DNA from 2 places in the Paenibacillus sp. ALE3 genome. Region 2 is predicted to be linked to the other one. Evidence: a T-box and tRNA genes for the amino acid it is inferred to sense, from the RefSeq annotation. Region 2 holds a T-box; the other holds one or more tRNA genes.

Region 1 (15,961 bases), 2.2 Mb from region 2:
CCCAAAATAAGCCCATACCAATGGACCTTGATTGCCCCGATTGAAAAAGCAATCGGATTCAGCAGTAATGTTGCCGTTGACATATGTTTCTCTCACTCCTTGTTATTCCTTGCAACCGAACGAACCTTAATCCATCTCTTCCATATCTTCAGAAATCGTCGCAGTCAGCTTGTTTGTAAATTGCAGAGCTGCATTAACGCCCATTTGTTTCAACCGATAGTTCATGGCCGCTACCTCGATAATAACAGCCAGATTTCGGCCCGGACGTACTGGAATCGTAACGAGTGGAACATCTGTATCAATAATGCGTGTGGTTTCTTCATCGAGACCGAGACGGTCATACTGCTTGTCCTGTTGCCATGCCTCCAGACGGACAACCAATGTAATCCGCTTATTATTACGAACTGCACCAGCACCAAACAGTGTCATCACATTAATAATGCCCACGCCACGAATTTCAAGCAGGTGACGAATTAGTTCAGGTGCTGTTCCATGCAACTGAAAGTCGGACGTTTGCCGGATTTCTACCGCATCATCTGCTACCAAGCGATGCCCACGTTTAACAAGTTCCAGTGCTGTTTCACTCTTACCAATTCCACTACTGCCAGTGATAAGCATTCCCACGCCATACACGTCACACAGTACACCATGAATAGTCGCCGTAGGTGCCAGCTTTCTTTCCAGAAAACCTGTGATCCGGCTTGATAAAATCGTCGTCGCCATATTGGTTCGCAGTACAGGAATATCTCGCTCTGCGCTTGCCTCCACTAACTCGGCCGGTACCTCCAGGCCACGTGTGATGATAATACATGGAGTCAGCTCTGTACACAAACGCTCCATCCGATCCCGTCGCTCCTCAGGAGGCAGCATACCCAAAAAAGCTAGCTCAGACCTTCCCAAAAGCTGTACCCGCTCCTGTGTATGATATTCAAAATACCCGGCCATCTCCAGGCCTGGGCGATTCAAATCGTCCACGGTGATCAGTCTGCGCAGACCTTTTTCACCGGAAATAACCTCCATTTGAAACTGCTGTACAAGCTCGGATACCTTTACCTGTTTAGCCATTGTATTCTCTCCTTCATCTGCAAAAACCGGATTCTATACGCCATTTGATTTATGTAGCATTATTCTATTAACCATACAAACCCATGCAGTCTATCCTGAATGAGTCCACACTTCACTTGATTTAACAATAGGATTCCAGGCTATCCCTATCCCGACAGTTGAACCCCCAAGCCCCAATCTAGGACTTATGCCAACGAACCTTGTCTGAGTCTAGACCTGCACCATTGTACACCCATCGTATCGGAATTTTCCATTGAATGCAATGCCAAAGCTAGTAGCGGATATCATATACAAAAGAGTCGCAGTTCTCCGCTTGGGGAAAACTGCGACTCTCTTCCAGAGGCTGATCTTATTCGCCAACCAGAATGCTCAATTCCGATTCCTTATCAAAAATATGAACTTTGTTCATATCAACAGCCAACTTCGCTTTGACACCATCACGAGTATTAGAACGTCCGTCTACACGGGCAATAATCGTGTCGTTTCCGGCACCGCTCAGGTACAACAGCATTTCATGACCGAGGTTTTCCGTTACATCCACAGTGGATGTAAAGATCGTGTTCGGAGAAGCCTCTAAGAATACAGGCTCTTCATGAATATCCTCAGGACGAATGCCCAAGATCACTTCTTTGCCAATGTAGCCTTTCGCTTTCAAAATCTGTCCCTTACCTTCAGGTACAAACAGATCCAGACCTGGTGCTGCGAAATGCAACGCACCTTCTTTTTCAACCAGCTTACCCGAGATAAAGTTCATCGTAGGAGAGCCGATAAAACCAGCTACGAACAGGTTCACTGGACGGTTGTACAGTTCATCCGGGGAAGCAGCTTGTTGAATGATACCATCCTTCATAACTACAATCCGATCACCCATCGTCATGGCTTCAACCTGATCATGTGTTACATAGATAACGGTCGTTTCCAAACGCTTAGCTAACTTCGTGATTTCCGCACGCATCTGACCACGCAGCTTAGCATCCAAGTTGGACAGTGGCTCATCCATCAAGAAGACTTGTGGATCACGTACAATCGCACGACCCAAGGCAACACGCTGACGCTGACCGCCTGATAACGCTTTCGGCTTGCGATCCAGCAGATGCTCAATATCAAGGATTTTAGCCGCTTCACGTACACGTTTATCAATTTCTTCCTTTTTAACCTTGCGGAGCTTCAGACCAAAGGCCATATTTTGGTATACGTTCATATGCGGATACAAGGCATAGGATTGGAATACCATCGCGATATCGCGGTCTTTTGGAGCCACATCGTTCACAACACGATCACCAATGTACAATTTACCGTCTGAAATTTCCTCCAAACCAGCAATCATACGAAGTGTAGTAGACTTCCCACAACCGGAAGGACCAACCAATACGAGAAATTCTTTATCTTGAATGTCCAAATTGACATCAACAACCGTAGCTTTTTCTGCACCTGGATATTTCTTAAAAATATGCTCTAAACGTACGCCAGCCATAGCTTTTGCCTCCCCAAGGTCAAGTTTTGAAATCGAATACATTTTCTACTTGTATCTTACCCTAGTACCCAAAGTATGACTATTCGCAAACTGCACAAAAATGCTATTTCCTTTTTGTCACTTTGTACAATAGCAGATATAGTTTGACCAAAACCGCATCATTAAACGTCCTCACGTCCAATCCGGTCTCCTGTTTAATCTTGTCCAAACGGTAAATCAACGTATTTCGGTGAACATACAGACGCTTGGCTGTCTCACTCACATTACAATCCAGTTGAAAAAAGATATCTAATGTAGCCATCGTTTCTGAGTCTTCCAGTATGACAGATGACTTCATTACTTGCTCCAAAAATAGCACACGTTGTTCCTTGGGAATGCGATTTAACAGTCTCTCCAAATGAAGCTCCCATGAAAGGTGGATGTGCTCTGTTACATGAAAAAGCTTGCCAAGATGGATCGTCTCCCATAATAAATTCAGCTCGTGGGGAAGACTTTGCAAAGGGATCGAGGGCTTGGAAATCGCCAAATGGAATACACCGACCCATTCATTCGCGATAAGTTCATATAACCCCAAGCTAAAAGCCGTAAGTACCTCCTCCAGCGGTTCCGCAAAATCTGCCTCTCTGGTCTCAGTATCTTTATCCCGTTCATCGTCGGCTCCTAATAAAAGCTCCTTTTTAGCGAGAATCAGCCAAGATTGTTCGTCTAATGGAGTAAGCAGCACATCCCCTCCAAAATAGCTCGCTAACAATCGATGAAGCTGCGTATAGGTAATAGCTCCATCCTGTGTTCCCTCACCATTTAGCAAAAAAGGCACCATACACGCTGATAGCGGATCACGAAGTTCTAATTCAGCAGGAACCTCTTCTTTACTGTTTAGGTTGGCTGCCTCCTGTATGAGCCATTGTCCAAAACGACTCATCCGCTCTTCCTCGCTATAAGCCCGGTTGACCGACAAGCTTGGACCATTGTGCCAAACTTGTTCCATGTTCCCCAGTAGCGCTTCTATCAACTTCCGTTCTCGATCCGACAAGTATCTGGCCTCTACTGCAAAAGCAGCCAGTTCACCTGCCGATGCACGAAACGGAAAATATAATTTATTTTCACTAACAAATGATCTATCCGGTATGACTGAATCGGTTGTTTCTCCTTCTGCCATCATTTCTGGGCACCAAGGCACTATGGTAAAAGGCGCTTGAATTATATTCTGAAGCTGTTGCTGAATCCACTCTGTATCCAAAGTCACGCGATCACCACTTCACTTTTTTTAGAATATAGATAAACACTAAGCGAACATAATGAACTTATTATAACCTGTCGATACCTTAAAACAAAAAGCTATATAAAAACATAACTTAAAACAATGCAAAAAAGCCATCAACTTATAGTTGATGACTTCTGATGAGCCATGAAGGACTCGAACCTTCGACACCCTGATTAAAAGTCAGGTGCTCTACCAACTGAGCTAATGGCTCATAAAACTGGTGGAGGATGATGGATTCGAACCACCGAACCCGTAAGGGAGCAGATTTACAGTCTGATGCGTTTGGCCACTTCGCTAATCCTCCATATAAAGGTGGCTCGGGACGGAATCGAACCGCCGACACGAGGATTTTCAGTCCTCTGCTCTACCGACTGAGCTACCGAGCCATATCCATTGCAAAAAAATAAAGTGCGGAGGGATACCCCTTCCCACTTTAGTACGGTGAAAATATTAAACTGAAAAATGGCGGAACTGACGGGATTCGAACCCGCGATCTCCTGCGTGACAGGCAGGCATGTTAGGCCTCTACACCACAGTTCCCTATATTTTTCAAAAAAATGGTGCCGGCGAGAGGACTTGAACCCCCAACCTACTGATTACAAGTCAGTTGCTCTACCAGTTGAGCTACACCGGCACAATGGTGGAGGCTGAGGGGATCGAACCCCCGACCCTCTGCTTGTAAGGCAGATGCTCTCCCAGCTGAGCTAAGCCTCCTGGGTATGTATGGTAGCGGCGGAGGGGATCGAACCCCCGACCTCACGGGTATGAACCGTACGCTCTAGCCAGCTGAGCTACACCGCCATAACATAATTCTCTAGCTTGTCCTAAATGGCGGAGAGAGAGGGATTCGAACCCTCGCACCACTTTCGCAGTCTAACCCCTTAGCAGAGGGTCCCCTTATAGCCACTTGGGTATCTCTCCATATGAATGGACTCGCTTAGTGAAATTCTACAGATATTCAGATTATCAGCAAAGTGAATCTGAATATCAAGCATAATTCCAAGGTGTTACACCCTGAAAACTGGATCCGAAACTTTATTGCGTCTTATCTTTAGGATAAGCCCTCGACCGATTAGTATTGGTCAGCTCCATGCATTACTGCACTTCCACCCCCAACCTATCTACCTCGTCGTCTTCAAGGGGTCTTACATACTGGGAAATCTCATCTTGAGGGGGGCTTCACGCTTAGATGCTTTCAGCGCTTATCCCTTCCGTACATAGCTACCCAGCGGTGCTCCTGGCGGAACAACTGGTACACCAGCGGTACGTCCATCCCGGTCCTCTCGTACTAAGGACAGCTCCTCTCAAATTTCCTACGCCCACGACAGATAGGGACCGAACTGTCTCACGACGTTCTGAACCCAGCTCGCGTACCGCTTTAATGGGCGAACAGCCCAACCCTTGGGACCTACTTCAGCCCCAGGATGCGATGAGCCGACATCGAGGTGCCAAACCTCCCCGTCGATGTGGACTCTTGGGGGAGATAAGCCTGTTATCCCCAGGGTAGCTTTTATCCGTTGAGCGATGGCCCTTCCATGCGGTACCACCGGATCACTAAGCCCGACTTTCGTCCCTGCTCGACTTGTAGGTCTCGCAGTCAAGCTCCCTTCTGCCTTTGCACTCTTCGAATGATTTCCAACCATTCTGAGGGAACCTTGGGGCGCCTCCGTTACTCTTTAGGAGGCGACCGCCCCAGTCAAACTGCCCACCTGACACTGTCCTCGCACCGGATCACGGTACCAAGTTAGAACCTAGATACGATCAGGGTGGTATCCCAAGGATGCCTCCTCTCAAGCTGGCGCTCAAGATTCTACGGCTCCCACCTATCCTGTACAGATCGTACCCAAATTCAATATCAAGCTGCAGTAAAGCTCCATGGGGTCTTTCCGTCTTGTCGCGGGTAACCTGCATCTTCACAGGTATTAAAATTTCACCGGATCTCTCGTTGAGACAGCGCCCAAGTCGTTACGCCATTCGTGCGGGTCAGAATTTACCTGACAAGGAATTTCGCTACCTTAGGACCGTTATAGTTACGGCCGCCGTTTACTGGGGCTTCGGTTCATAGCTTCGCTCCGAAGAGCTTACCACTCCCCTTAACCTTCCAGCACCGGGCAGGCGTCAGCCCGTATACTTCGCCTTGCGGCTTCGCACAGACCTGTGTTTTTGCTAAACAGTCGCTTGGGCCTTTTCACTGCGGCCCCCTCGGGCTATTCACCCTACCGAGGCACCCCTTCTCCCGAAGTTACGGGGTCATTTTGCCGAGTTCCTTAACGAGAGTTCTTCCGCGCGCCTTAGAATTCTCTTCTCGCCTACCTGTGTCGGTTTGCGGTACGGGCACCTTCTCCTGGCTAGAGGCTTTTCTTGGCAGTCTGAGATCATGACCTTCGCTACTATAATTTTCGCTCCCCATCACAGCCCAGCCTTAACGATGTGCGGATTTGCCTACACATCAGCCTCACTGCTTAGACGGACATCCATCAGTCCGCGTCACTACCCTACTGCGTCACCCCATCGCTCATCACGGATTACGGTGGTACAGGAATTTCTACCTGTTGTCCTTCGACTACGCCTATCGGCCTCGCCTTAGGTCCCGACTTACCCTGAGCGGACGAACCTTCCTCAGGAACCCTTAGGCTTTCGGCGGATCTGATTCTCACAGATCTTTTCGTTACTCATACCGGCATTCTCACTTGAATGCAGTCCAGCGCTCCTTCCGGTACACCTTCAACCCGCATTCAACGCTCCCCTACCCCTGATGCAAAAGCATCAAGCCATAGCTTCGGTGGTGTGTTTAGCCCCGTTACATTTTCGGCGCAGAGTCACTCGACCAGTGAGCTATTACGCACTCTTTCAATGGTGGCTGCTTCTAAGCCAACATCCTGGTTGTCTGTGCAACTCCACATCCTTTCCCACTTAACACACACTTGGGGACCTTAGCTGATGGTCTGGGCTGTTTCCCTTTCGACAATGGATCTTAGCACTCACTGTCTGACTCCCGGAACTAAATCTATGGCATTCGGAGTTTGACTGAGCTTGGTAACCCTTGCGGGCCCCGCACCCAATCAGTGCTCTACCTCCACGATTCTGTTTTCCGAGGCTAGCCCTAAAGCTATTTCGGGGAGAACCAGCTATCTCCGGGTTCGATTGGAATTTCTCCGCTACCCCCACCTCATCCCCGCATTTTTCAACATGCGTGGGTTCGGGCCTCCAGTGCGTGTTACCGCACCTTCACCCTGGACAGGGGTAGATCACCCGGTTTCGGGTCTACGTCCACGTACTCATTCGCCCTATTCAGACTCGCTTTCGCTGCGGCTTCAGCTCTTCACCTTAACCTTGCACGGGAACGTAACTCGCCGGTTCATTCTACAAAAGGCACGCCATCACCCATCGATCGGGCTCTGACTTCTTGTAAGCACACGGTTTCAGGATCTATTTCACTCCCCTTCCGGGGTGCTTTTCACCTTTCCCTCACGGTACTGCTTCACTATCGGTCGCCAGGGAGTATTTAGCCTTGGCAGATGGTCCTGCCGGATTCATACGGGGTTTCACGTGCCCCGCACTACTCGGGATCCGTCTCGGAGGGAACAAGTTTTGAACTACAGGGCTTTTACCTTCTCTGGCGGGCCTTTCCAGACCTCTTCATCTAACCGGTTCCTTTGTAACTCCATGTGAGACGTCCCACAACCCCAAGGAGCAAGCTCCTTGGTTTGGGCTAATCCGCGTTCGCTCGCCGCTACTGACGGAATCACTATTGTTTTCTCTTCCTCAGGGTACTTAGATGTTTCAGTTCCCCTGGTCTGCCTCTCACTCACCTATGAATTCAGTGAGTAGTGACTGTCGATGAAGACAGCCGGGTTTCCCCATTCGGACATCCCCGGATCAAAGCTTGCTTACAGCTCCCCGAGGCTTTATCGTTGTTCGCCACGTCCTTCGTCGGCTCCTGGCGCCTAGGCATCCTCCGTGTGCTCTTTGTAGCTTAACCTAGTATCTACATTGTAAATACGATATGCTACCTTTATTTCACTTGTTTACACAAGATCAGCTTAAAGGAATATTCTAAAACGCAATTTCGTTTCGGTATCCAGTTTTCAAGGTGCAATAATAAATCTTTTGGTGGAGCCAAGCGGGATCGAACCGCTGACCTCCTGCTTGCAAGGCAGGCGCTCTCCCAGCTGAGCTATGGCCCCAAAAGAAAATATAAAATTTATGGTGGGCCCTAGTGGACTCGAACCACCGACCTCACCCTTATCAGGGGTGCGCTCTAACCAGCTGAGCTAAGGGCCCATAATAAACCACCAAAGAAAGTTTTTCTTTAGTGGTTGCGCTTGGCGGCGTCCTACTCTCCCAGGACCCTGCGGTCCAAGTACCATCGGCGCTGGAGGGCTTAACGGTCGTGTTCGGGATGGGTACGTGTGGAACCCCTCCGCTATCGCCACCAAACGCTTGAGAGTTTGAACTCTCAAAACTGAGCAACGAGTGAGTAACAGGCCTAAACCTGAGTTTTGAAGCTTACGCTTCATATTTGAATGTTTCCATCGCAGGAAACGATTCTCCATAGAAAGGAGGTGATCCAGCCGCACCTTCCGATACGGCTACCTTGTTACGACTTCACCCCAATCATCTACCCCACCTTCGGCGGCTGGCCCCTTGCGGTTACCTCACCGACTTCGGGTGTTGTAAACTCTCGTGGTGTGACGGGCGGTGTGTACAAGACCCGGGAACGTATTCACCGCGGCATGCTGATCCGCGATTACTAGCAATTCCGACTTCATGTAGGCGAGTTGCAGCCTACAATCCGAACTGAGACCGGCTTTTCTAGGATTGGCTCCACCTCGCGGCTTCGCTTCCCGTTGTACCGGCCATTGTAGTACGTGTGTAGCCCAGGTCATAAGGGGCATGATGATTTGACGTCATCCCCACCTTCCTCCGGTTTGTCACCGGCAGTCTGCTTAGAGTGCCCAGCTTGACCTGCTGGCAACTAAGCATAAGGGTTGCGCTCGTTGCGGGACTTAACCCAACATCTCACGACACGAGCTGACGACAACCATGCACCACCTGTCTCCTCTGTCCCGAAGGAAAGGTCTATCTCTAGACCAGTCAGAGGGATGTCAAGACCTGGTAAGGTTCTTCGCGTTGCTTCGAATTAAACCACATACTCCACTGCTTGTGCGGGTCCCCGTCAATTCCTTTGAGTTTCAGTCTTGCGACCGTACTCCCCAGGCGGAATGCTTAATGTGTTAACTTCGGCACCAAGGGTATCGAAACCCCTAACACCTAGCATTCATCGTTTACGGCGTGGACTACCAGGGTATCTAATCCTGTTTGCTCCCCACGCTTTCGCGCCTCAGCGTCAGTTACAGCCCAGAGAGTCGCCTTCGCCACTGGTGTTCCTCCACATCTCTACGCATTTCACCGCTACACGTGGAATTCCACTCTCCTCTTCTGCACTCAAGCTCCCCAGTTTCCAGTGCGACCCGAAGTTGAGCCTCGGGATTAAACACCAGACTTAAAGAGCCGCCTGCGCGCGCTTTACGCCCAATAATTCCGGACAACGCTTGCCCCCTACGTATTACCGCGGCTGCTGGCACGTAGTTAGCCGGGGCTTTCTTCTCAGGTACCGTCACTCTTGTAGCAGTTACTCTACAAGACGTTCTTCCCTGGCAACAGAGCTTTACGATCCGAAAACCTTCATCACTCACGCGGCGTTGCTCCGTCAGGCTTTCGCCCATTGCGGAAGATTCCCTACTGCTGCCTCCCGTAGGAGTCTGGGCCGTGTCTCAGTCCCAGTGTGGCCGATCACCCTCTCAGGTCGGCTACGCATCGTCGCCTTGGTAGGCCTTTACCCCACCAACTAGCTAATGCGCCGCAGGCCCATCCACAAGTGACAGATTGCTCCGCCTTTCCTCCTTCTCCCATGCAGGAAAAGGATGTATCGGGTATTAGCTACCGTTTCCGGTAGTTATCCCTGTCTTTTGGGCAGGTTGCCTACGTGTTACTCACCCGTCCGCCGCTAGGTTATGTAGAAGCAAGCTTCTATATAACCTCGCTCGACTTGCATGTATTAGGCACGCCGCCAGCGTTCGTCCTGAGCCAGGATCAAACTCTCCATTAAAGACCAACCGAAGCTGGTTATAGAAAGAGCGATTAGCTCATTTTGAAACTGACGAGATAAAATATCTCATTGTTTGATTTTGCGAACAAAATCAGTTTACTCACTCGTTGTTCAGTTTTCAAAGATCAAACCTTCATTATGCCTTACTTTGCTTCATCACCGCATCTCAGCGGCGACTTAATTAATATAACACACACTCGGGATTTAAGTCAACACTTTTTTAAATTATTTTTCAATTTCATTTAAGCATTGCTCACACAAAAAAATTCCCGGGCTTTAAAAGCCGAGAATTAATGTATCACATTTTTGAATTCGTCGTCAACTATAATTCAAAAAATAAAACAATACCGCATCGGACTCACCAATACCCACTTTTTTTGGCACACTCTCCTTCCCTACAATAACGTTTCACACGGCCTGTCCGAACAATATTATTTTCAATCCCAGTAAAAGCGCAATGCCTGGCAAACCTAATATCGTTACTGCTCCCATCGTCACTGGGTTAATCGGAATGTACACCTGTGTAATCCATCCTGAATAATTGATAACATACAGTGCAATGGCTGCCAGAGCCATATGCGCGCCGAATACTACAAACCAACCGATCCCCAGATGTTTTTTGAGGACTAGATACATCAGTATTCCGGTACAAGCAATCAAGACAAGCCAGACTACCCCTCTCATTCCGCTCTCCGTTTGTGAACCCGGTCAGTATCATTGGCATACCCCGGTTCATCTGCTGGCAGGTGAAAACGATGTAACCCTTGTTGCTTTGCGCTTTTTAAATGTATTTGATATTTACGCTCTGCAGCTTCCAGGACAAAAATGGCGTAGTCGATTTCATCCTTACCCGTAGCTTCATGAAATAAACGATGCGCTCTTAACCATTCCGCATGCGAAGCTCGAATCTGAGCAAACAATTCCTGGCGATACTCTGCTTCTGATTTTCCATTCTCCTGACGACGGAAATTTTGTTTCATCCGTTCCCACATTCATTCATCCTCCTCACAAGCTGAATTATGTGTACAGTCTGCAAGACCACCTTATTCATACTTATTGAGTAGAGGACAAACTTAGAACTGGGAACGTCTATAAAGGCATCTATTACTGCAAATAAAAAAGGAGCCATAACGGCTCCCTAAGCGAGTCAAGGATGTCCCAAGGACATTTCAGACTCATAAATTATAACGTATAACTACACCTACTAATTAAGCTCTCTGCGGCCTTCTAGCGCTTTGGACAGGGTGACCTCGTCGGCATACTCCAAATCCCCGCCCACGGGCAAACCGTGAGCAATACGAGTAACCTTGATTTCAAAAGGACGCACTAGCCGCGAAATGTACATAGCCGTGGCCTCTCCCTCAATGTTCGGATTCGTAGCCAGGATCAACTCCTTGACACGTTCATCACTTAGCCTGGTCAGCAACTCCTTGAGTTTGATATCCTCAGGGCCAATTCCCTCCATCGGAGAGATTGCCCCGTGAAGTACATGGTACAAACCCTCAAACTCCTTGGTACGCTCCATAGCGACCAAATCCTTAGCATCCTGAACAACACAAATGACGGAAGCATCCCTCGTCTTATCCTGACAGATCCTACAAGGGTCCGTATCTGTAATGTTACCGCAGACTGAACAAAAGTGAAGATTGCGTTTTACATTGACCAGCGCTTTGGCAAAATCAATCACATCATCTTCCTTCATTTTCAGTACGTGAAAAGCCAACCGGGCAGCTGTTTTGGGGCCTACTCCCGGCAGGCGCGTAAAAGCATCAATCAGCTTTGCAATCGGCTCGGGATAATGCAATAGCGTGTTTCTCCTTTATGAGCAGACTAGAACAAGCCCGGAATTTTCATGCCACCTGTAAATTTACCCATATCATCATTAGCCAGTTCATCCGCTTTGGACAAAGCATCATTGACTGCAGTGAGTACGAGATCTTGCAGCATTTCTACATCATCAGGATCTACAGCTTCCGGTTTGATTGTGATGGACAACACCTTTTTATGTCCACTTACCTCTACAGTTACCACACCGCCACCAGAAGAACCTTCGATTACTTTCCCACCAAGCTCCTCTTGGGCTTTCAGCATTTGTTCCTGCATTTTTTTCACTTGCTTCATCATTTGGTTCATATTGTTCATTTCAATCATCTCCTTTAATGAAGTATACATCTACATTTGATTATTCTTTAATGACTACCAGATCTTCCCCGAAAAGCTGAATCGCTTCATCAATCCAGGGCTCCTTGGACTTTCCCGGCGCATCATGCTCCGGCTCCAGTTGCAATTCTTCGGCAGGTTGGTCAGAAACTCCTTCAATCGCAGCATTCCAATCCTTTTGCATCATCGTTACCAAACGATAAGGATGCTCCAACTGCTCATGTAAAACCTTCTCGATGACCTGCTTATTGGCAGGTTTTTCGGTAGTTTCACGATGAATGTTGTTCTTAAACGCGACCAATACACTGTCCTCTAACACAGAAACCGGCTCACCATCCATAAACCAAGCATGAACCGTAACTTTCGCCTCTTTTACCCCTTGTAAAATCTGGCTCCACTTACGCCCCACCGCTGCGAATGCTTCGCTTGACTTCTCAGCAATATAGCGATCCAACTGAGAAGGGAGTTTGGCCGGCGCTGAAAGACGTGGAGCAGGGGCACGACCACCAGAAGCCTGACGGCCGCCTGACGGTGTCTCCTGACCCGCCCCAACAGCCAAACCACCTTGCATTGCACGTTCCAGCTTCTTTTCCAGCTCAGCAAGCTGGCGTTTTAACATGGCCACATCTTCCTGGCCAGCTGCAGCACCAGAGCGCTGTGCAGTCGGCTGAGCAGCAGTTCCCGCTTCCCCCGGAATGCTGCATAACTTCAATAGAGCTACCTCAAATAAAGTTTGGGGCTGAACCGCATATTTCATCTCGCCCTGATAACGATTAAGGGTGTCGATCATTGCAAAGAGCTGCTCCTTGGTAAAAGCATCCGCCACTTCCTTAAACTGCTCCGGATTCAGCACTCGCTCCGTCATTTTGGTCGCCTGCGGCACCATCTTGATCATTAGCAGATCTCGGAAATAGTACAGAAGATTCTCCATACACTTATCCGCACTTTTCCCTTCCTGCATAAAGTTCTCGATCAATTGGAGCACTGTGCCTACATCTTCTTTCAGTAATGCCAAGGCCAATTTACCGAATTGCTCGGATGCGATCCCGCCCGTCATATCCAACACCTGCTGATACGTAACCCGGCCATCAGTAAACGAGGATATCTGATCCAAAACACTAACCGCATCTCGCATCCCGCCATCTGAAAGACGTGCAATATATTGCAGTGCATCCAAATCAGCTTGGATGTTCTCCTGTTGGCATATCAGGTCAAGCCGCTCTGTCTGCTCCTCCAGCGATACTCGCCGGAAGTCAAAACGCTGGCAACGCGAAATAATTGTCGCGGGAATCCGATGCGGCTCTGTCGTAGCCAATATAAACATTACGTGTGGCGGCGGCTCTTCCAGCGTCTTGAGCAGCGCATTGAACGCTTCCGTCGTCAGCATGTGCACTTCATCAATGATATAAACCTTGTGCCGCACTTCTGTGGGCGCATATTTGACTTTATCGCGCAAATCACGAATCTCTTCAACACCCCGGTTAGAGGCTGCGTCAATCTCCTGTACATCCATGACCGCTCCGGCCGTGATCCGTTTACAGGCTTCGCATTCGTTGCAAGGTTCCGGCGCAGGTCCATGCTCACAGTTGATTGCCTTGGCCAAAATTTTGGCCGCACTGGTCTTACCCGTTCCTCGCGGACCACTGAACAGGTAGGCATGGGACGTGCGATTTTCGCGGATGGCATTCTGCAATGTCTGGATAATATGCTGTTGTCCTACCATGTCCTTGAAAGCCTGCGGCCGCCAAGCACGGTACAACGCTATATGTTCCAATGCGCGTTCCCTCTTTCCCATTCACTTTCATGACCATTTATGGTCACTTCATTATACTATACTCCCGTCCGAATCTAAACTAGACACATTTCAATTTATAAACACAAAAAAACATCTTCGCATAATTGCCAAGATGTTCTAATTACTAATATAAACCGTGCACCTGTTATTGATCGTTGTGATCCGAGCGGCAACCCTGAACAACAACTCGGGCTAGGCAACCCTCCGGCACAAGAGTGGGCTTGCTTATGGCTGCTTCCTTCCGGACCTGACCAGGTTCACAAGTACTCATTGCGGAGGACCCAACCGTCAACATTGTGCGCAGGGACCAGCCTCACATCAACAACACCTCTAACAGGAATTCAACCTCGCTATAGCGGATTGCGAGTTACAGGGCACCGCTACCTCCCCATCTAGCACGGTGAAAATAAGTATATCGCATGGTTGCACAAAATGCAAATAGCAAATAACGACAAAAAGAGCCTCCTGCAATTGCAGAAGGCTCTAATAACTTTATCTCTTGCGGCAACTTATTAAATACCGTATTTCTTCTTGAAACGATCCACACGTCCACCAGCATCAATAAACTTCTGCTTACCTGTGAAGAACGGATGGCAAGCGGAGCAAATCTCTACACGCAGAGATTCTTTTACAGAACCAGTTTCAAACGTATTCCCGCAAGCGCAAGTAACATTAGTTACGTTATACTTCGGTTGAATAGCCTGTTGCATTAACTTTCACCTCTTTCCGCCCTGAACGTCCTATCAGCCCAGAGTTGTATGAACACATGTTCAAATTATAGCACTTGAATATAAGTGTTTCAACATCTTTTTAGTACACAAAACAGTGTAAGATCAGTGTGTTTTAAATATCTTCCGACCGTTTAGCTTCTGGCAAATTTGGGACGTGCCAGCCCTTGCGGCGGCACATGAGTGTAAGAACCGATAACCACATCCGGCAGTTCCTCACGATAAATCTCAAGCATTTGCTTCATACCAAGTATCTCCCCTTGAGCCGGTGGAATCAATTCCAGATAGCTTTCAGGATCAATATTCAGATTACGCATTTGAATCAGCTTGAGCTTAGTGCGTTTGGCAAATTCAATCATTGCCTCAATTTCTTCCTCCCGGTCTGTTACACCCGGAAAAATCAAATAGTTGATGGACGTATACACTCCCTGCTCTGACGCATAACGGAGTGACTTTTCCACATTAGCAAGCGTGTATCCGCGCGGCTTGTAATACGCATTGTAATGGTCGTCCAATGCACTAATTGTACTTACTCGCATAAGATCAAGACCCGCATCCACAATTCCCCGGATATGATCATTCAGTCCCGCATTCGTGTTGATATTAATATACCCCATATCTGTAACGGAACGCACTTCTTTGATCGCATCAATAATCAGTTTGGCTTGAGTGGAGGGCTCACCTTCACAACCTTGCCCAAAACTGATGATAGACTCAGGTGTCTTCAAATGTTCCAACATAACTTCTACAATCTCTTCCACGCGGGGACGAAAGTTCATTCTTGTCTGCGGAGATACAAAACCACTGTCATCCGGCTGTTCAGATATACAGCCAAAGCAACCCGCATTACAAGAATAAGATACCGGAACTCCCCCTTCCCAGCGATTCAGGAACGTATTCGAAGAAGTAAGACATTCGTACCCCAGCGCACAGTTAGACAAATGCTGGTACAGCCTATTTTCGGGATACTGTTCTGTCATTCGCTGAACTCCCAATTTAACTTGATTGCGGTCGCAGTTTTCGGGATTCCATTTGGAAGGACTGTCACTCTGCTCTGCTGTTACATAAAATGCCCCATCTTTCCAGACAACGGCCGAATAACCGAACAAGGGGAGTTTATACTCCTTATCCGTCTTCACATATCCCGGCAGACACAGGCGTGTAAAACCTTGCGGTAACAAAGCCCCTACTGCCTGCATATCTCCCGGAAGAGAGACCATTTCCCCTGTTTCAGGGTTCATACCGACCGGGCGGGTGCTGGGCAGGCTTACCAGTGTGGCTCCTTCCGGCAACGGAATAAGCTCATCCTCCATGATTTCAACAATCATGTCTGCACTACGGGCAAGCCCATACAAAGAAGCAT
Region 2 (15,961 bases):
ACAAGGCTTGCGTAACGAACTGCTGGAACGCAAAAAGGAAATTGAGCATCGGTTGCAAAGCAACGACCATTATGGACTCGGCGATTCTCAACGTGATCAAACCGGTGAGCTTTCTCCCATTGATAACCATCCAGGCGATCTGGCTACCGAAACCTATGAGCGAGCTAAAGATATTTCCTTGCTGGAGCATGACGAGTTTCAATTGGAACGTATCAAATCAGCCTTGATGGCTATGGACAAGGGGACCTATGGCATTTGCGCCGCCAGCGGTAAGCCCATTCCCTATGAACGCCTGCTGGCTGTTCCCTATACCATTTATTGCAAAGAATTCAGTCCTGAAACAGAAGTATCCAACAACCGTCCGGTGGAGGAAGAATTTCTCACTCCCGCGTTCGGTAGAACAAGCCTGGATGAGCGTGAAGAACAAAACGGCTTTGACGGTGAAGATGCTTGGCAGATCGTTGAAAATTGGGGGACCTCTAACACTCCGGCCATGGCGGAAAGTGGAGAAATCCATCGCTATGATGATATGGAAATCGAAGCCGGCGATGATAATATGGGCTTCGTAGAGCCATATGAAAGCTTTGTCGCTACTGACATTTATGGCAGAAATGTATCCATTGTCCGTAGTTCTATTTATCAGCGTTATATAGAAGATGGCGAGGGTGAAGGTCTGCTGGAGCCAGATTTGTACGAGGACGAATCGTAAGCTTGAAAGTGAAACGCCTAGTAGGTAGTAAGCTCTAATTGTCGCTGTACGATCCGTACAATATCAGCGATATAATCACCGATAATCGGCAAATTCAACGCTCCGAGCACTTGCAGCACATAAATAATGGTAGCAGCAAAAAAAGTAAACCCTAGCGCAATGCCGATCCCTCGGGAAACACCTGATATTAGGTTTAGCCAAAGCAATCGCCAAGGTTTATTCAGCAGCAAAGCGTAATCTGCAATACGTGTTCGTTCCATCTGCTCTGACACAGCTTGCACCAGCTTTTCCACACGACTTAGTTTCTCTGCCTGTTCACCTGCTATTCCCTTTTCTGAGGCTATGGCGGCCCCTTCTCCGTTCATCCCTCGGAGACTCCTTCCCTGTCTGCGCCTTGACCGTGCTGTCATATGCACAATCCCCCTTTTCCCATAGCTGCCCCGAAAGCAGCAAACGAGCCGAAGCACGTAACGGAGGAAACCCGTTTCCGATGCTTAGGCTCGTTTTTATATGCTGCCTGTTATTGTATTATGGGACAGGGGGCTTGTAATTATTCCCCAATATGAACGCCGATGGTTTTGCCGTTCACTTCTACATGTTCCGCTGGTTCAGCTTGACCAAATGTCACCGTGGTTACCAATACGTTCTCACGCAACACAGAGTCGAAGCTTTCGATCGCCTGACGCAAGTCGCTGTCTACATCCAACGTCAATGCTACATACTTTTCAATCGGCAGATCCAGCTTTTTGCGGTAATCTTGTACCGCGCGAACCACTTCACGTACCCAGCCCTCTTGCTCAAGCTCCGGTGTAATATCTGTGTTCAGCGCTACCGTTAAGCCATAGCCAGAAGCAGAAGCGAAGCCTTCTTTTGCTTTTTTCTCCACCAGCAATTCTTCGGCTGTAACTTGCAACTCTTCACCTTCTGGAGAAGCCACGTTCAGCACTCCTTTTTCTACAACAGAACGAGTATCCTCAGCAGACATACCTTTGAAAAGGTTTTGTAGGAATCCAACATTTTTGCCGTATTTCTTGCCTGCTACTTTCAAATTCAGCTTCAATGTAAAATCAACAAATCCGCTATCATCCGTCTCAACATGAATATGCTTCACATTGATCTCGTCTTTGATGATTTCTTCATAGCCGCTCAGGTCAAAATCCTGATCCATAGACAGAATCAATTCAGACAACGGTTGACGTGTTTTCAAACCCGTTTCGTTACGGACATTACGTGCTAATTCAACGACGCGACGTGCTGTTTCCATATCTCGTTCCAGTTCCAGATCAATTAAGGATTCATTGGCAGACGGATAGTCATCCAGATGAACACTTTCTCCATTGCTCAGGTTGAGATAAATATCCTCAGCAAGCAGCGGTGTGAACGGTGCAAGCAGCTTCGCCGTCGTTAACAACACCTCAGTCAATGTTCGATACGCATCCAGCTTATCTTCTGTAAGCCCGTTACCCCAGAAACGATCACGTGAACGACGGATATACCAGTTACTCAGCTCATCCACAAACGACTCAATCGCTTTGGATGAGTTCAGGAAGTCATTTACAGACAATGCTTTATCCACAACCAAGATTAGGCTGTTTAGACGGGATAAAATCCAGCGATCCAACTTGTGTGCCGATGGCTTGAATGGATGCTGTGCCGGATCAAATCCGTCAATATCCGCATACAGAGTCAGAAATGCGTGTGTATTGACAAGCGTATCTACCAGCTTCGATTTAGCCTCGCCTACAATGCCTTTGGAAAAACGTTTGCTATTCCATGGTGCACTATCGGACAGTAATGCCCAGCGGAAAGCATCTGTTCCGTACTCATCAATCACTTCCCACGGATCAATAACATTACCCTTTGATTTGGACATTTTCTGCCCCTGCTCATCCAGTACATGGCCTGTTGCCATGACAGCTTTGTAAGGAGCTTTGCCAGTCAGCATCGTCGAAACCGCAAGCAAGCTATAGAACCAGCCACGAGTCTGGTCAATCCCTTCACAGATCATATCTGCCGGAAATTGCTGCTCAAACGTTTCATTATTCTCAAAAGGATAGTGATGCTGTGCAAACGGCATAGAGCCGCTATCGAACCATACATCGATGACTTCCGGTGTGCGAGTCATTTCGTATTTACCGCATTGGCTACGAACCTTGATATCATCTACATAAGGTTTGTGTAGCTCGATATCCGCTGGTACATCCCCAATTGCACGTTCTCTCAATTCAGCAATACTATGAGGTGCGAACTGTTCTCCAGTTTCCTCACAAACCCAGATATTGAGCGGTGTACCCCAATAGCGATCGCGACTGATGTTCCAATCCACCAGTTCCTCCAAAAACTTACCGAAGCGTCCTTCGCGTACATGGCCCGGGTACCATTCAACTTCGCTGTTGTTGGCAATCAGTTGATCCTTGATCGCAGTTGTTTTGATAAACCAGCTGTCCATCGCATAGTACAATAATGGAGTATCGCAGCGCCAGCAGAACGGATAGCTATGCTCGTATTTTTCCTTGCTGTACAGCAACCCTTTTTCGGACAGCATTTTCACAATATCTACATCGCAATCTTTCACAAAACGGCCTGCAAAATCAGTGATTTCAGCTACATAGTTTCCTTGGAGATCCACTACGTTGATAAACCCAACGCCATTTTCACGACATACGCGATAGTCATCCTCACCATGTGCCGGGGCCATATGAACGATACCTGTACCGCTGGAATCTGTTACGAACTTGGCACCCAGAATTTGGTTACCTTTCTCCACCTGAAAATAAGTAAATGGCGGGGTATAGGTTTGGCCTACCAGTTCTGAACCCGATAGCGTGCCAATCACTTCATGATCACCTTTAATTACGGTCTCAACAAGATTTTTAGCAACGATGTATACCCCATCTTCCTGCTTCACACGTGCGTATTCCAGCTCAGGGTTGACGGCGAGCGCCACGTGACTCGGCAAGGTCCAAGGTGTTGTCGTCCAGGCCAATACATATTCACCACTGCTATGCAGCTTGAATTTGGCCGTGGCACTCAGATCCTTTACATCTTTGTAGCCCTGTGCTACTTCATGGGAACTTAGTGTTGTCTGACAATCCGGGCAGTACGGACTCACACGATGACCACGATACAGCAGATCTTTCTCATGAATCGTCGCCAAAATGTTCCATACACTCTCGATATAGTTATTGTCCAAGGTAATGTATGGGTGATCGAGGTCTGTCCAGTATCCGATCGCTTCGGTTAAATCGCGCCACTGCTGCTCGTATTCAAACACGCTCGCTTTACATTTTTTAATAAATTTCTCAACACCGTATTCTTCAATTTCAGGCTTGTGAGAGATCCCCAGTTGCTTTTGCACACCCAGCTCTACCGGCAGGCCATGCGTATCCCAACCCGCCTTACGTACAACGCGGTATCCCTTCATGGTCTGATAGCGGCCGACGAAATCCTTAATTACGCGACCCAGCACATGACCGATGTGTGGTTTGCCGTTAGCTGTTGGTGGGCCCTCATAAAACACAAAATTAGGCTTTCCTTCACGATTGGTAATGGATTTACGGAACGTGTCCTCCTGTTTCCATTTGCTCAGGATGCGTAGGTCACGTGACCGTGCTTTTTCTTTAACATCCACTCTGTTCATAACGTCATACTTCCTCTCTGCTCATCATTAATTGTTCTAGCGCACTTAAAAAAGCAACAAAAAAAGCCCCATCCCTGTAAAAGGGACGAGACTGTGCTCGCGTTACCACCCTGATTCCGTAATTAGACCAGTCTAAAGAAGACGATCTTGTCACGACTCTCTGAGCCCTACTCAACTTCAGCAGGGCGCCATTATAACGCATGGCAAACGGTGATTGCTTACACACGCCATAAATTTAAGCGCTTCAGCTCACTTCTCCGGGGGGATCTTCAGTCATGTTCTGAACGTTGGCTTGCACCGGAAGGCCAACTCTCTGAGGGACAAATCATGACGTACTCGTTCCCATCAACGAATTAAACATGTTAAATTCATCGAAATCTTAAACCAGCAACATCGTTGCCTTGAATAACAACCATCAACCAATAGACGGATAATCGTTGAATTCAGTATAGTATTTACAGTTATAGCCTGTTTAAAGATAAAAGTCAACCCTAACAAGACCTAATGAAAAGCTTGTCAGAAATCAAAATCAGTAAATTTCTTTCATTTCACGCTCGCGCTCCAGCACTTCGCGTTCCCGGTTTTCAAGTGCTTCCCAGCCATCTTGGCTTAACAAGTCAAGCTGTGCTTCCACCAATGTACGAAACCGTGCTCGGTAAATTGAAGCCTGTTTCTTCAGTTCTTCAACCTCCAACGCGATTTTGCGGGATTTGGACAATGCTTCGTTCACAATACGATCCGCATTTTTTTCCGCTTCCTTCACGATCAGTTGAGATTCTTTCTTGGCGTTGTTGCGAACTTCATCAGCTGCTTCCTGCGCGACAATAATTGTCTTACTCAGTGTATCTTCAATCGTCGCAAAATGATCGAGCTTCTCCTGTACGTTCAGCAACTGGGTGCTCAGTTCTTTATTTTCACGAATAACGCCCTCGTAATCCTTGATCACCTGATCCAAAAATTCATTAACCTGATCCTCATCATAACCGCGAAGCCGGCGGGCAAATTCCTTATTATGTATATCCAATGGCGTTAATGGCATGCCGTCCACCTCCTATAAGATTGACAAAAAATTCATTTTCCGCGTCACGACGCTCATTATCATCTATCGGTCATCATACCCCGTTTTGTGAATACTGTACAGAGCAAAATCGTTCCAGTTCTTCGCTATAGGTTAATTCTTTCGACAGAAAGCTCATGAATCCTGCCTACAGCTATACAAACTTACCAATTTTGACACGGAATCTACCCTTTTTTGTCATCCCGTCTGTTTCAAGCACTTTGAAACGCCCAAATCCCTGCATGGAAATAACGTCCCCAACCTTAAGTGAAGTAGATGGATTCTCCTCCACCTTCCAGTTTACCCGACATCGTCCCGCTCGAATCGGTGTTAATATTTTACTGCGACTCAATTTGTAGACGTCACTGGCAATCCCGTCCAGACGCAAAGAAGCGACCGTCAGATCCATCGCCTCTAATGCAACTTCCTTCGTTCGGAGACTTGCTACTGGCAACAGTTCTGTCCAAACATGAATACGATGTACCTGCTGCAAATGCATGGTTATAAAATCTCCGATCTCTGATGCTACCAACACATGACACCCATCATCCAGCACGTGAATGTCCCCGATTTTTCCACGCTTGATTCCAAGCCCCAAAATGGCACCTAGATAATCGCCGTGCTCAAGGGTATTGATTTTATGATCATCAGAAGAGATGGAAAGGACCTGAATTCCCATTTCCTCATCGTCCAAATACGAATAATCGGGCGCAATCAGCGCCCGCTTTCGTTCCGAAGCCGTATATCCGCCATCTACCCTAATCGTGACCTTGTCTTCCTTCGAAGCAAGTGTCTCCAATATGTACTGTTGTCGCGGATCCAAAAAATCAGTCAGCTTCTGCTCATGATAAGCTCCCGCATGACTGATCCATTCGGAAGCACGATCCACATAATCCCGTTCATCCGGGTGAAAATGCTCATAAATCTCAGTTCGCATAAATCCTCCTAGACGAAATTACCAATTAAAGAAATCAAACCGTACGATGCAAAACGCAAAGCAATCAGCGCTACGATAGGTGAAATATCAATCATCCCGAAGATTGGCGGTATAAACCTGCGAAAAGGAGACAAATACGGCTCCACAAACCTGGCAAGTAAATCACCGATCACACTCTCTCTGGCATTAGGAAGCCATGACAGCAGGACATATGCAATGATCATGTACGAATAAATCTGAAATAACCAGTAAATTACCTCGATCAAGAAAAGCTCACCTCATTCTGTTAAGTTCTTGTTCAGTGTCAGCCAGTATCTCCGTAATGGAGCCTTGAATTTCAACCGTATCCGGTGTGCACAGAAAAATATTGTTACCGACCTTCGAAATGCCGCCACTCAGTGCATACACAGTACCACTCAAAAAATCAATGATACGTAACGCCTGATCCTTGCGAATTCGTTGCAAGTTAACCACGACGGTGCGATGTGAACGGATATGGTCGGCGATTTCCTGTGCTTCATCGTAAGAACGCGGCTCATAAAGAACAACTTTCACATTTTTCTGTGAATGGATGCTGACAACATTCGTGCCCTTCTGGTTCTTACGTTTATCAAAGCTTGGGGTTTCAATTTCTTGATCTTCCGGCGTATTCATAACCTCTCGCTCTATAACTTCCTCTTCTTCCTGAAGCCCCAGAAAGTTCATGAACTTATTCATTACGCCCACTGAAAATCCTCCTCTCGTCCGACCAGTACGGAACCAAGCCGCAACCAGGTCGCTCCTTCTTCAACCGCCACTTCAAAATCATTGGACATCCCCATAGACAAGTGAACGATAGGTTCTCTAGTCAAGGCTTGTCCATTTAACCGATCACGCAGTTCACGCAATCCTCGAAACACAGGTCGAGTATGTTCTGGGTCTTCCTCATGAGGAGCCATGGTCATCAAGCCGATTACGTCCACATGTTCCAACTCGCGAATTTGTTCCAAGAAAGGGGCGACCGCCTCGGGGGATAAGCCGTATTTTGAAATTTCCCCAGAAATATTGACTTGTACAAAAGCTTTGACTCGCAGTCCCAAAGCGGCTGCCTTCTTATCCAATTCCTGAGCGAGCGATAAGCGATCAAGCGAATGTATAAATTTAAATTTTCCAATTACATCTTTAACCTTATTCGTTTGGAGATGACCAATAAAATGCCACGTTCCCCGGTCACCCAACTTGCTCCATTTATCTGCAGCATCCTGCCAGCGATTTTCGCCCACATGCTCCAAGTCGTTATCCAATACGGATGCCATTGCCGCCGCCGAAACATATTTCGTGACAGCGATCACATTTACTTCATCACGCGAACGTCCGCTACGGGCACATGCCGCTTCGATACGGGCGTTAACTTCTTTAATTCGTTCCTCCAAAGACACGGGAGGACTCACCTCTCTTCCAGACCAATCCAACTCGCCATTCTTCCTGTAACGCCGCCTTCCTTACGATATGAAAAAAACAAATCGCTACGGCTACTCGTGCACAAGGTAGTACATTCGATATGGCTCGGCAATATTCCTGCTTTCATCATAATGTGTCGATTGCATTGTTTCAAGTCAAGTAGTGTTTTTCCGCCCGTTAAGGGGAAATAAACAGAACCTTCCCATTTATCATTACCCGGGCAATCATGCTCTAAAACCCGAATTTGGCTCATCACATGCTCATCTACCTCATAGGATTCAGGACCAATGGAAGGACCAATAGCTGCTAGTATATCGGACGGCTGAGATCCATATTCAGTTTGCATGGTCTGTACCATTTTCAACGCAATCTCCGCCACTGTTCCCTTCCAGCCTGCATGCGCCAACCCAATCACACGATGCACGGGATCACAAAAATATAGGGGTACACAGTCCGCATAAAAGGACGTCAGCAAAATGCCTGGTATATTCGTCAAAAGTCCATCTGTGTCCTGAAAAGCTGATGCACGATCCATAAAGCCTCGCCCACGATCAGCAGCCTGGACAACAGCAACATGATTACCGTGGACCTGCTCGCCGCACGTCCACGCTTCAGCAGCAAAACCAAGCTGCTCAGCAATTAATCGGCGGTTGCGAATGACTTTCTCGGGGTCATCCCCTACATGAAACGCACAGTTCAGACTATCGTATGGCGCTTCACTGACACCGCCATGACGCCCTGTAAACCCCGCTGTTAATCCCTGAACCTGCCGCTCCCAAGATTGAATATATAACAACTCCGGCACGGGACGTCTGCCATCTTGCATGGGCGTAGTCCCTTTAGCCTCGGTATTCACTATAAACGGTTCCATTTTGTTCTCACCTCTACTGCCCAGTGTACCAAAAAGCCGCCGCTGTGTCTTCACAACATACTAAATTACGTGTCCCTCCTGTTCAAAAGACCCGTCGGTCATTCCGCTCCTGACGTTCGATATACAGCTTTTCCTCTCTTTCATCCGGTGGCTCATGCAATCCCTCCAGTCGAACAAGCACAACATCCGAACCAATTTTCACAATGTTGCGCCACGGAATAACCAATTCGCTTCCCCCTCCAAACCAGCCCATGAATCGACTGCTGCCCGGAACCACAATAGCTTCAATTTTCCCTTGTCGTACGTCAATCTCCAGATCACTGATTTGTCCCAGACGTCGTCCATCTACAATGTTAATGACATCCTTGGTTTGAAACTCGGAAATTTTCATGGCTCTTACTGACGTTTCCGGTGCATTCACACGCATCACATCCTTTATTTCACTATATGAGTGGAAGAGCCCAAAAAATGTCCTACAAACGCAAAAACGATCCGCACGGGATCGTTTTTGTCACTGAATCATTCAAACATTTTATTCATTTCATTAGGACTTTACATGTTTTTGCATTTGCTGTATAGCCGACTTCTCTAATCTCGAAACCTGGGCTTGAGAGATACCGATTTCGTCGGCAACCTCCATTTGCGTCTTTCCTTCATAAAAACGCATAGACAATATCATCTTTTCACGCTGGCCCAGGCGATGCATCGCTTCCCGGAGAGCGATTTCCTCAATCCATGAGACGTCTTTATTTCTGTCATCACTGATCTGATCCATCACATAGATTGGGTCGCCCCCGTCGTGATATATCGGCTCGAACAGCGAAACTGGATCCTGAATCGCATCCAATGCGAACACAACATCTTCTTTAGGCACATTTAGCACTTCTGATATTTCAAAGATCGTTGGTTCCCGCGAGTTCAGATTTGTCAGACTGTCCCGCACCTGAAGCGCCTTATATGCAATATCCCGCAACGAACGGGACACACGGATCGGATTGTTATCCCGCAAATAACGGCGAATCTCTCCGATGATCATCGGCACCGCATAAGTGGAGAACTTTACGTTTTGCGAAAGGTCAAAATTATCAATCGCCTTCATCAGGCCGATGCATCCTACCTGGAACAAATCGTCCACAAACTCCCCCCGATTGTTAAAACGCTGAATCACACTCAGGACGAGCCGGAGATTGCCGTTGACCAATTTTTCTCTGGCTGATCGTTCATTATTTTGCTGAAGTGATGTGAACAGCTCGCGCATTTCTGCATTGGTTAATACCGGCAGTTTAGCGGTATCCACACCGCAAATTTCCACTTTGTTTCGGGTCATCGTGTCTTACCTCCCAAGGAGCAACATTAATGTACATTATCTCCTGAGGGCATTTTTTTATTCGCCGTTTCCATCGCTTCCGGATATCTCCAAGCATTATACCATTTTATTAAATTCCTTTCGTAAGCGCTTTATAATTCGTTTTTCCAGACGCGAAATATACGATTGCGATATACCCAACAGGTCAGCAACATCCTTCTGTGTCTTCTCTTCTCCGTCTTGTAAACCGAAGCGAAGTTCCATAATCAAACGCTCTCGATCCGTCAGCTTATCCAGTGCCTTATGCAATAATTTACGGTCTACTTGCTCCTCAATATTACGATAAATGGTATCATTTTCCGTTCCCATCACATCGGAAAGCAACAACTCATTACCATCCCAATCGATATTCAGAGGCTCATCAAAAGAAACCTCCGTTCTCGTTTTGCTATTGCGACGCAAATACATTAAAATCTCATTCTCTATGCATCGGGATGCATAGGTGGCAAGTTTGATTTTCTTCTCCGGATCAAAAGTGTTCACCGCTTTGATCAGCCCAATAGCACCGATGGATACGAGATCCTCAATGTTGATGCCCGTATTCTCAAATTTACGGGCAATATACACAACTAACCGCAAATTTCTCTCGATGAGCATCGACCGTACTGCTGCATCTCCAGAAGAAAGCTTTCCAAGTAAATACTCTTCCTCGTCTCTTGTTAATGGAGGGGGGAGCGCCTCGCTACCGCCAATATAATAAATTTCTTCACTTTTCAGCCCGAATAAAAATAAAATACGATAATATTGCAGTTGCCATGCTAGCCTAAATTTCATTTTTAAATTCATTTGTTCCCTCATATCATTCTCCCCCTTTTGAAAATAGTGCAAGTTAAGTCTTACTGAGCTCCGTCCATTCCAGCATTGAATGTTTCTCCTCGTCTTTAAACCTTGTCCTGTGCTCTTCTCCATTATCCTGATTCTGTAAAATGGTCTCTAGCATATGCTTTTCGTTTTAGGTTTGTATCAGCCTCCCCTTCTTCGTGTGCCGTCACATCTGGGTGGATGATGGCACGATATTTGCCCTCTGCCGACAACTTCCCCCCGTCTAAGCCAATCAGCACTCGATGATGTACAAAATGAACCCCATTCATCACCACCTCTACTCGATCTGGTTTGAGTGCGAGCATAAAGGAATGACTTCGGTTAATTCCACGATAAGGGACGAGACGAACACGATCCTGCCAGCTGAACGATTCCTCCCCCAGATCCATCACTAGTTGATCAGCATTACCCTCAGAACATTTTTGGAGCCAGGAAGCGGGTAAATACGATTCCCACAAAGCCGCCTCCATCACCATTACTGGGGTTCGGGTCAAAGGATCATGCAGTTGGTTACCTGTATCCAACAAGCCTGTACACTCAATATGATCCTGCCCAATCCACACCTGTACTTGCCCCAAAAAGCCACTCATCCTTTCTGTACGCTGCTTTGAGGACTGCACAATACGAAAGAAGAGCATCACTCCGCCAAATGCGCATAAAATAAACCAGAATGCGATTTTCAATTCAAAAGACATTCCACCTGATGCGGTATACCAGATGCCATTAAACAATTCTCCCGTATTCTGGAGAAAATAATGCATCCCCAAAATGCCACCTGCTGCTACAAAATTGATCATGTAAAAGGCACCCATTGTACGAAGATACTTTTGCATGCTGCCAAAGCCAAAGGCCACTAGCAGCATAATGACCGATAAGACCAGCTTGATTAGAAACGTAAACAAAAATGACAGCTCCGGCACAAACATCATGACCACGTACATTGCGCCAATTCCAGCTGAAGTCATCAATCGCCACCACACGGGTCGGATCTTTCTCATCCAGGCGGTGACCATTAGCAACACAGCATCAATAAACAAATTGGCCAAGAAAATCAAATCGATATAAACAACCAAGGATTCACCCGCCCAGCATTTTGCAGGATAGGCTTAAGTATAGTAGTCATACGCTTCAAAGTCTGTCTAACGGTGGGGACGGTGTCCGACTAATTTTGTCGGAAAGAGGAGAAGCACTGGCGGTGTGGAATGCGGGAGAAAACAGAAAGAAGCCCGCATCTCCAAGGAGAATGCGGGCTTTCTAAATTCAAACTAGTTATCGTTATTATTATTGCGTGAACGGTTACGTAAGAATGTCGGAATATCCAATTGGTCACTGCTTTGAGTGTTACCGAATGGACGCAAGTTAGGAGAGGACTTTTCCGTTGCTTCGGAAGCCGCTGGGTTAGCTGCTGGTCTACGTCCCGGTGCTGGCTGGCTCGGCTTACCTTCAAAACCAGTGGCGATCACGGTAACCTTAATCTCTTCTTTCAAGTCTTCATCAATGATGGCACCGAAGATCATGTTCACTTCCGGATCGGAAGCTGATGTTACAATTTCAGCCGCCTCATTGACCTCGTATAGAGACAAATTGGTGCCGCCAGTGATGTTCATAATGACACCACGCGCACCTTCTATGGATGTCTCCAGCAACGGACTCATGATAGCCTTACGCGCTGCTTCAGCCGCACGATTTTCACCCGTTGCTTCGCCAATCCCCATCAACGCGGAGCCACGCTCCGTCATGATCGTTTTTACGTCAGCAAAGTCAAGGTTGATCAGACCCGGTACAGCGATCAAATCCGAAATACCTTGTACGGCCTGACGTAGAACATTATCCGCTTCACGGAATGCTTCCAGCATTGGAGTTTTCTTGTCCACAATTTCAAGCAAGCGATCATTCGGGATTACAATCAAGGTGTCTACTTTTTCTTTCAATCCCTCAATGCCAAGTTCAGCTTGATTGGAGCGTTTACGCCCTTCAAATGTGAATGGTCGGGTTACCACGCCTACAGTCAGCGCACCGCATTCCTTAGCAATTTCAGCAATGACAGGGGCCGCTCCGGTTCCTGTACCGCCACCCATTCCCGCAGTTACAAATACCATATCCGCGCCTTTGAGCGTATTCATAATAAGCTCACGCGACTCTTCAGCCGCTTTTTTACCCACATCAGGGTTAGCCCCGGCACCCAGACCGCGAGTGAGCTTATCGCCAATTTGAAGCTTGTGCTCAGACTTCGCCAAGTGAAGCGCCTGGGCATCTGTATTGACTGTAATGAACTCTACACCCTGAACTCCATTTTCGATCATTCGGTTAACTGCATTGCTGCCGCCGCCTCCGACGCCGATCACTTTAATTTGAGCCAAGCTCTCCATTTCAAAATCAAATTCCAACATACTATTCCATCTCCCCCTCAATGTGCATGGATGGCCCGTCCATGATTGGCATAATTAGCAATGAACGTTATATAAATTCACTGAACATATTTTTTAAGCGTTCAATCAACCCCTGCTTTTGCTCGCCTTCCGCAACGGGACTGCTGCTCTTGGTTCGGCTAGTCGGCTTCTTGGTACTACCGCCACTGTTGCTAACACTAGTCGATCTCCCGCGATAGTAACGGATAGCATTATGCAAGATACCAACTCCGCTCGTATATCCCGGATCCCTTACACCGATAAAATCAGGTACAGCGATCCTTACGGAAGCGGCCAGTTCGCTTTGTGCCACCTGAAGTACACCAGGCATGGAGACGGTGCCTCCGGTAAGTATATAACCCCCCGGAAGCTCTGTGTAACCCAAGCGCTTAACTTCCGCCTGAATGAGTTGAAAAATTTCCTGTACTCTCGGCTCAATAATAGCAGCCAAATCCTGTTGGTTGAACTCCTTATCTACATTACTGCCGATACGGGTCACTTTAAAGACGACATCGGCTGCTGCATCATCATACCAAGCGCAGCCGTATTTGAGTTTTACTTTTTCAGCTTGATCGGTAAGGGTTCTCAGTCCGTAGGCAATATCATTGGTTACAAATTCTCCGCCGATGGGGAGTGTTGATGTAGCAACAATCGTTCCTTCCTGGAAAATGGCCACATTCGTAGAACCTGCACCAATATCCACCAGCACGGAACCCATCACCTTTTCATCCTTCGAAAGAGACAACTGTCCAGCTCCAAGAGGCAACAAGACGAGATCTTTAATCCTCAGGCCGGCTTTCTCAACGCAGCGCAACAGATTATGTATTGGGGTCTTGCCTCCAGTAACAATCGTAGCCTCTACTTCGAGACGAACACCGATCATACCACGAGGGTCCTGAATTCCTTCAAGGCCATCTACGACATACTGCTTGGCTACCACGTCAATAATTTCTCTCTCCGGTGGTACGGCAATTACTTCTGCTGCCTTCAGTACACGTTCAATGTCCTCCTCGCCGATTTCACGGTCCTCGTTGGACACGGCTACTACGCCATGACTATTTTGCAGACCAATATGGTTGCCTGAAATCCCCACATACACTTCTGTTATTTGAATACCAACCATGCGTTCTGCGTGATCCACGGCGTTACGGATTGATTGCACGGTTTGATCAATGTCTACAATTGCACCTTTGCGAATCCCTTCCGAGTCGGCAGATCCAACTCCAATAATATTAAAGGTTCCATTATTCATTTCCCCAATAATAGCCCGAACTTTGGATGTACCGATGTCCAAACTAACAATGATGTCATTGTTGCTCAAGTCTGTGGCACCTCCTGACTCCAAAATGAATTTCGTTCTTTAAACACACTCTGTACATATTCAACATACTCCATGCTTTCCCTCTTTTTTCTACAAATTTTTTAGAAGCCAATTTATGGTTGCAGTCACATAAAAATTTGAAGAAAAAAGAAGGAGGCAAGTCTATTACCCATAAAATCAATTCTAGCATTTTTTCACATCACTGAGTAGTATCTTTTTCTTGGCCCTCTTCGCTCGTATCGGGTTTGAATGGAACGTAGGAATCCGCCTCCAGCATTGTGATCACACCAGGATCTTCTGTTTCTAGCACCTGGTTCAAATAGCTGATTTTAGAGTTCAACAGTGAAACAGTTGTAATAACCTCAAACTGGGAACGCGTGTACATTTTTATACGGTCTGGAAAAGAAGGAATCGGCGCCGGAATGATTTCCGAAATATCAGCTGTCCATTCTCCCGGAATGCGTGATAAAGCATCACACAGCTTCGCTTTGTAGGGATCATCTGATTTCCATTTAGTCAAAATAGGCTTTTCAACCGCTATCCCACTGCTTCCTACGCCCACGCTTGTCCCATTTGCTAGAATAGCACGCAGGCTACCGTCACTTTGCAACTCGTAAGCTACTGTAGCAAACTCCTTAATGTGAATCGTAATGATGCCCGGAAACTGCTTGTCCACTGTGACTTGCTGAATCGACTGAATTTCCCGCAGCTTCTCAGAGACGTCGGAAGCACTGACTCCGAAATATTGATCTCCGACAGCGAGACCACTTCGATTGAGAAGTTGCTCCCGGGTCGAAAATACATTACCATCAAAACGAATTTCAGAAACCTGACTCAACGAAGAACGGAAAAAGAGAACAGCGAGCAGTACAATAAACAACAAAATGAGAAGAATAGCAATCTTCCGGCTTGTTCTTTTTTTCGTTCTGTTCTTTTTAAGAACAGGTATTTGAGCATTTGGCATAGCTTCTCTCCACAAAAGCCCTTTGTCCCCCCGTTAACGGAGGGACATTACAGGCATTAATTTACGAAATCCAGCTGCTCGGGCACCGGAGACTGACGGCTCATTCGGGCACCCAATCCCTGGAAAAGACGTTCGATCCGGTCATATCCTCTGTCAATGTGATGAACCTGCTCGACAATGGTACGTCCTTGAGCGGCTAGACCGGCTATAACCAGTGCAGCCCCTGCCCGCAGATCGGTAGCCTCTACTGTAGCCCCGTACAAACGAGAAACCCCTCTTATAAAAGCAGCATTCGCATCGACTGTAATATCAGCACCCATTACATTCAGTTCATCTACATGCTTAAATCGGCTTTCAAAGACAGTCTCTTTCATGACACTGAAGCCGTCCGCCAAAGAAAGCAAAACCATGACCTGAGATTGCAAA

What was found. The T-box of region 2 lies ahead of ileS (isoleucine--tRNA ligase). A T-box ahead of a tRNA ligase gene usually reads a tRNA of that ligase, here a tRNA-Ile.
Region 1: it has a tRNA-Ile gene. The T-box ahead of ileS (isoleucine--tRNA ligase) is inferred to sense a tRNA for this amino acid. The anticodon was not compared.

The regions. Positions count from the first base shown of each region.
Region 1 covers NZ_CM134214.1:5,143,557-5,159,517, forward strand. The annotation lists gene lgt (prolipoprotein diacylglyceryl transferase) at 1-83, opposite strand, end outside; gene hprK (HPr(Ser) kinase/phosphatase) at 127-1,065, opposite strand; gene ACXHJ2_RS23090 (ABC transporter ATP-binding protein) at 1,415-2,539, opposite strand; gene ACXHJ2_RS23095 (PucR family transcriptional regulator) at 2,643-3,785, opposite strand; tRNA gene ACXHJ2_RS23100 (tRNA-Lys) at 3,942-4,014, opposite strand; tRNA gene ACXHJ2_RS23105 (tRNA-Tyr) at 4,022-4,107, opposite strand; tRNA gene ACXHJ2_RS23110 (tRNA-Phe) at 4,117-4,189, opposite strand; tRNA gene ACXHJ2_RS23115 (tRNA-Asp) at 4,267-4,343, opposite strand; tRNA gene ACXHJ2_RS23120 (tRNA-Thr) at 4,362-4,437, opposite strand; tRNA gene ACXHJ2_RS23125 (tRNA-Val) at 4,442-4,517, opposite strand; tRNA gene ACXHJ2_RS23130 (tRNA-Met) at 4,528-4,604, opposite strand; tRNA gene ACXHJ2_RS23135 (tRNA-Ser) at 4,633-4,724, opposite strand; rRNA gene ACXHJ2_RS23140 (23S ribosomal RNA) at 4,856-7,785, opposite strand; tRNA gene ACXHJ2_RS23145 (tRNA-Ala) at 7,915-7,990, opposite strand; tRNA gene ACXHJ2_RS23150 (tRNA-Ile) at 8,011-8,087, opposite strand; rRNA gene rrf (5S ribosomal RNA) at 8,127-8,243, opposite strand; rRNA gene ACXHJ2_RS23160 (16S ribosomal RNA) at 8,362-9,915, opposite strand; gene ACXHJ2_RS23165 (pro-sigmaK processing inhibitor BofA family protein) at 10,324-10,599, opposite strand; gene ACXHJ2_RS23170 (DUF2508 family protein) at 10,596-10,907, opposite strand; gene recR (recombination mediator RecR) at 11,120-11,719, opposite strand; gene ACXHJ2_RS23180 (YbaB/EbfC family nucleoid-associated protein) at 11,746-12,057, opposite strand; gene dnaX (DNA polymerase III subunit gamma/tau) at 12,098-13,849, opposite strand; RNA gene ffs (signal recognition particle sRNA large type) at 14,005-14,271, opposite strand; gene rpmE (50S ribosomal protein L31) at 14,383-14,580, opposite strand; gene ACXHJ2_RS23200 (radical SAM protein) at 14,733-15,961, opposite strand, start outside.
Region 2 covers NZ_CM134214.1:1,512,780-1,528,740, reverse strand. The annotation lists gene ACXHJ2_RS06960 (TraR/DksA C4-type zinc finger protein) at 1-709, shown strand, start outside; gene ACXHJ2_RS06955 (DUF5665 domain-containing protein) at 727-1,074, opposite strand; gene ileS (isoleucine--tRNA ligase) at 1,260-4,349, opposite strand; T-box leader at 4,428-4,707, opposite strand; gene ACXHJ2_RS06945 (DivIVA domain-containing protein) at 4,879-5,388, opposite strand; gene ACXHJ2_RS06940 (YlmH family RNA-binding protein) at 5,561-6,343, opposite strand; gene ACXHJ2_RS06935 (YggT family protein) at 6,352-6,609, opposite strand; gene ACXHJ2_RS06930 (cell division protein SepF) at 6,617-7,069, opposite strand; gene ACXHJ2_RS06925 (YggS family pyridoxal phosphate-dependent enzyme) at 7,060-7,761, opposite strand; gene pgeF (peptidoglycan editing factor PgeF) at 7,770-8,654, opposite strand; gene ACXHJ2_RS06915 (YlmC/YmxH family sporulation protein) at 8,737-9,081, opposite strand; gene sigG (RNA polymerase sporulation sigma factor SigG) at 9,199-9,981, opposite strand; gene sigE (RNA polymerase sporulation sigma factor SigE) at 10,078-10,818, opposite strand; gene spoIIGA (sigma-E processing peptidase SpoIIGA) at 10,929-11,915, opposite strand; gene ftsZ (cell division protein FtsZ) at 12,108-13,232, opposite strand; gene ftsA (cell division protein FtsA) at 13,300-14,571, opposite strand; gene ACXHJ2_RS06885 (cell division protein FtsQ/DivIB) at 14,771-15,535, opposite strand; gene murA (UDP-N-acetylglucosamine 1-carboxyvinyltransferase) at 15,592-15,961, opposite strand, start outside.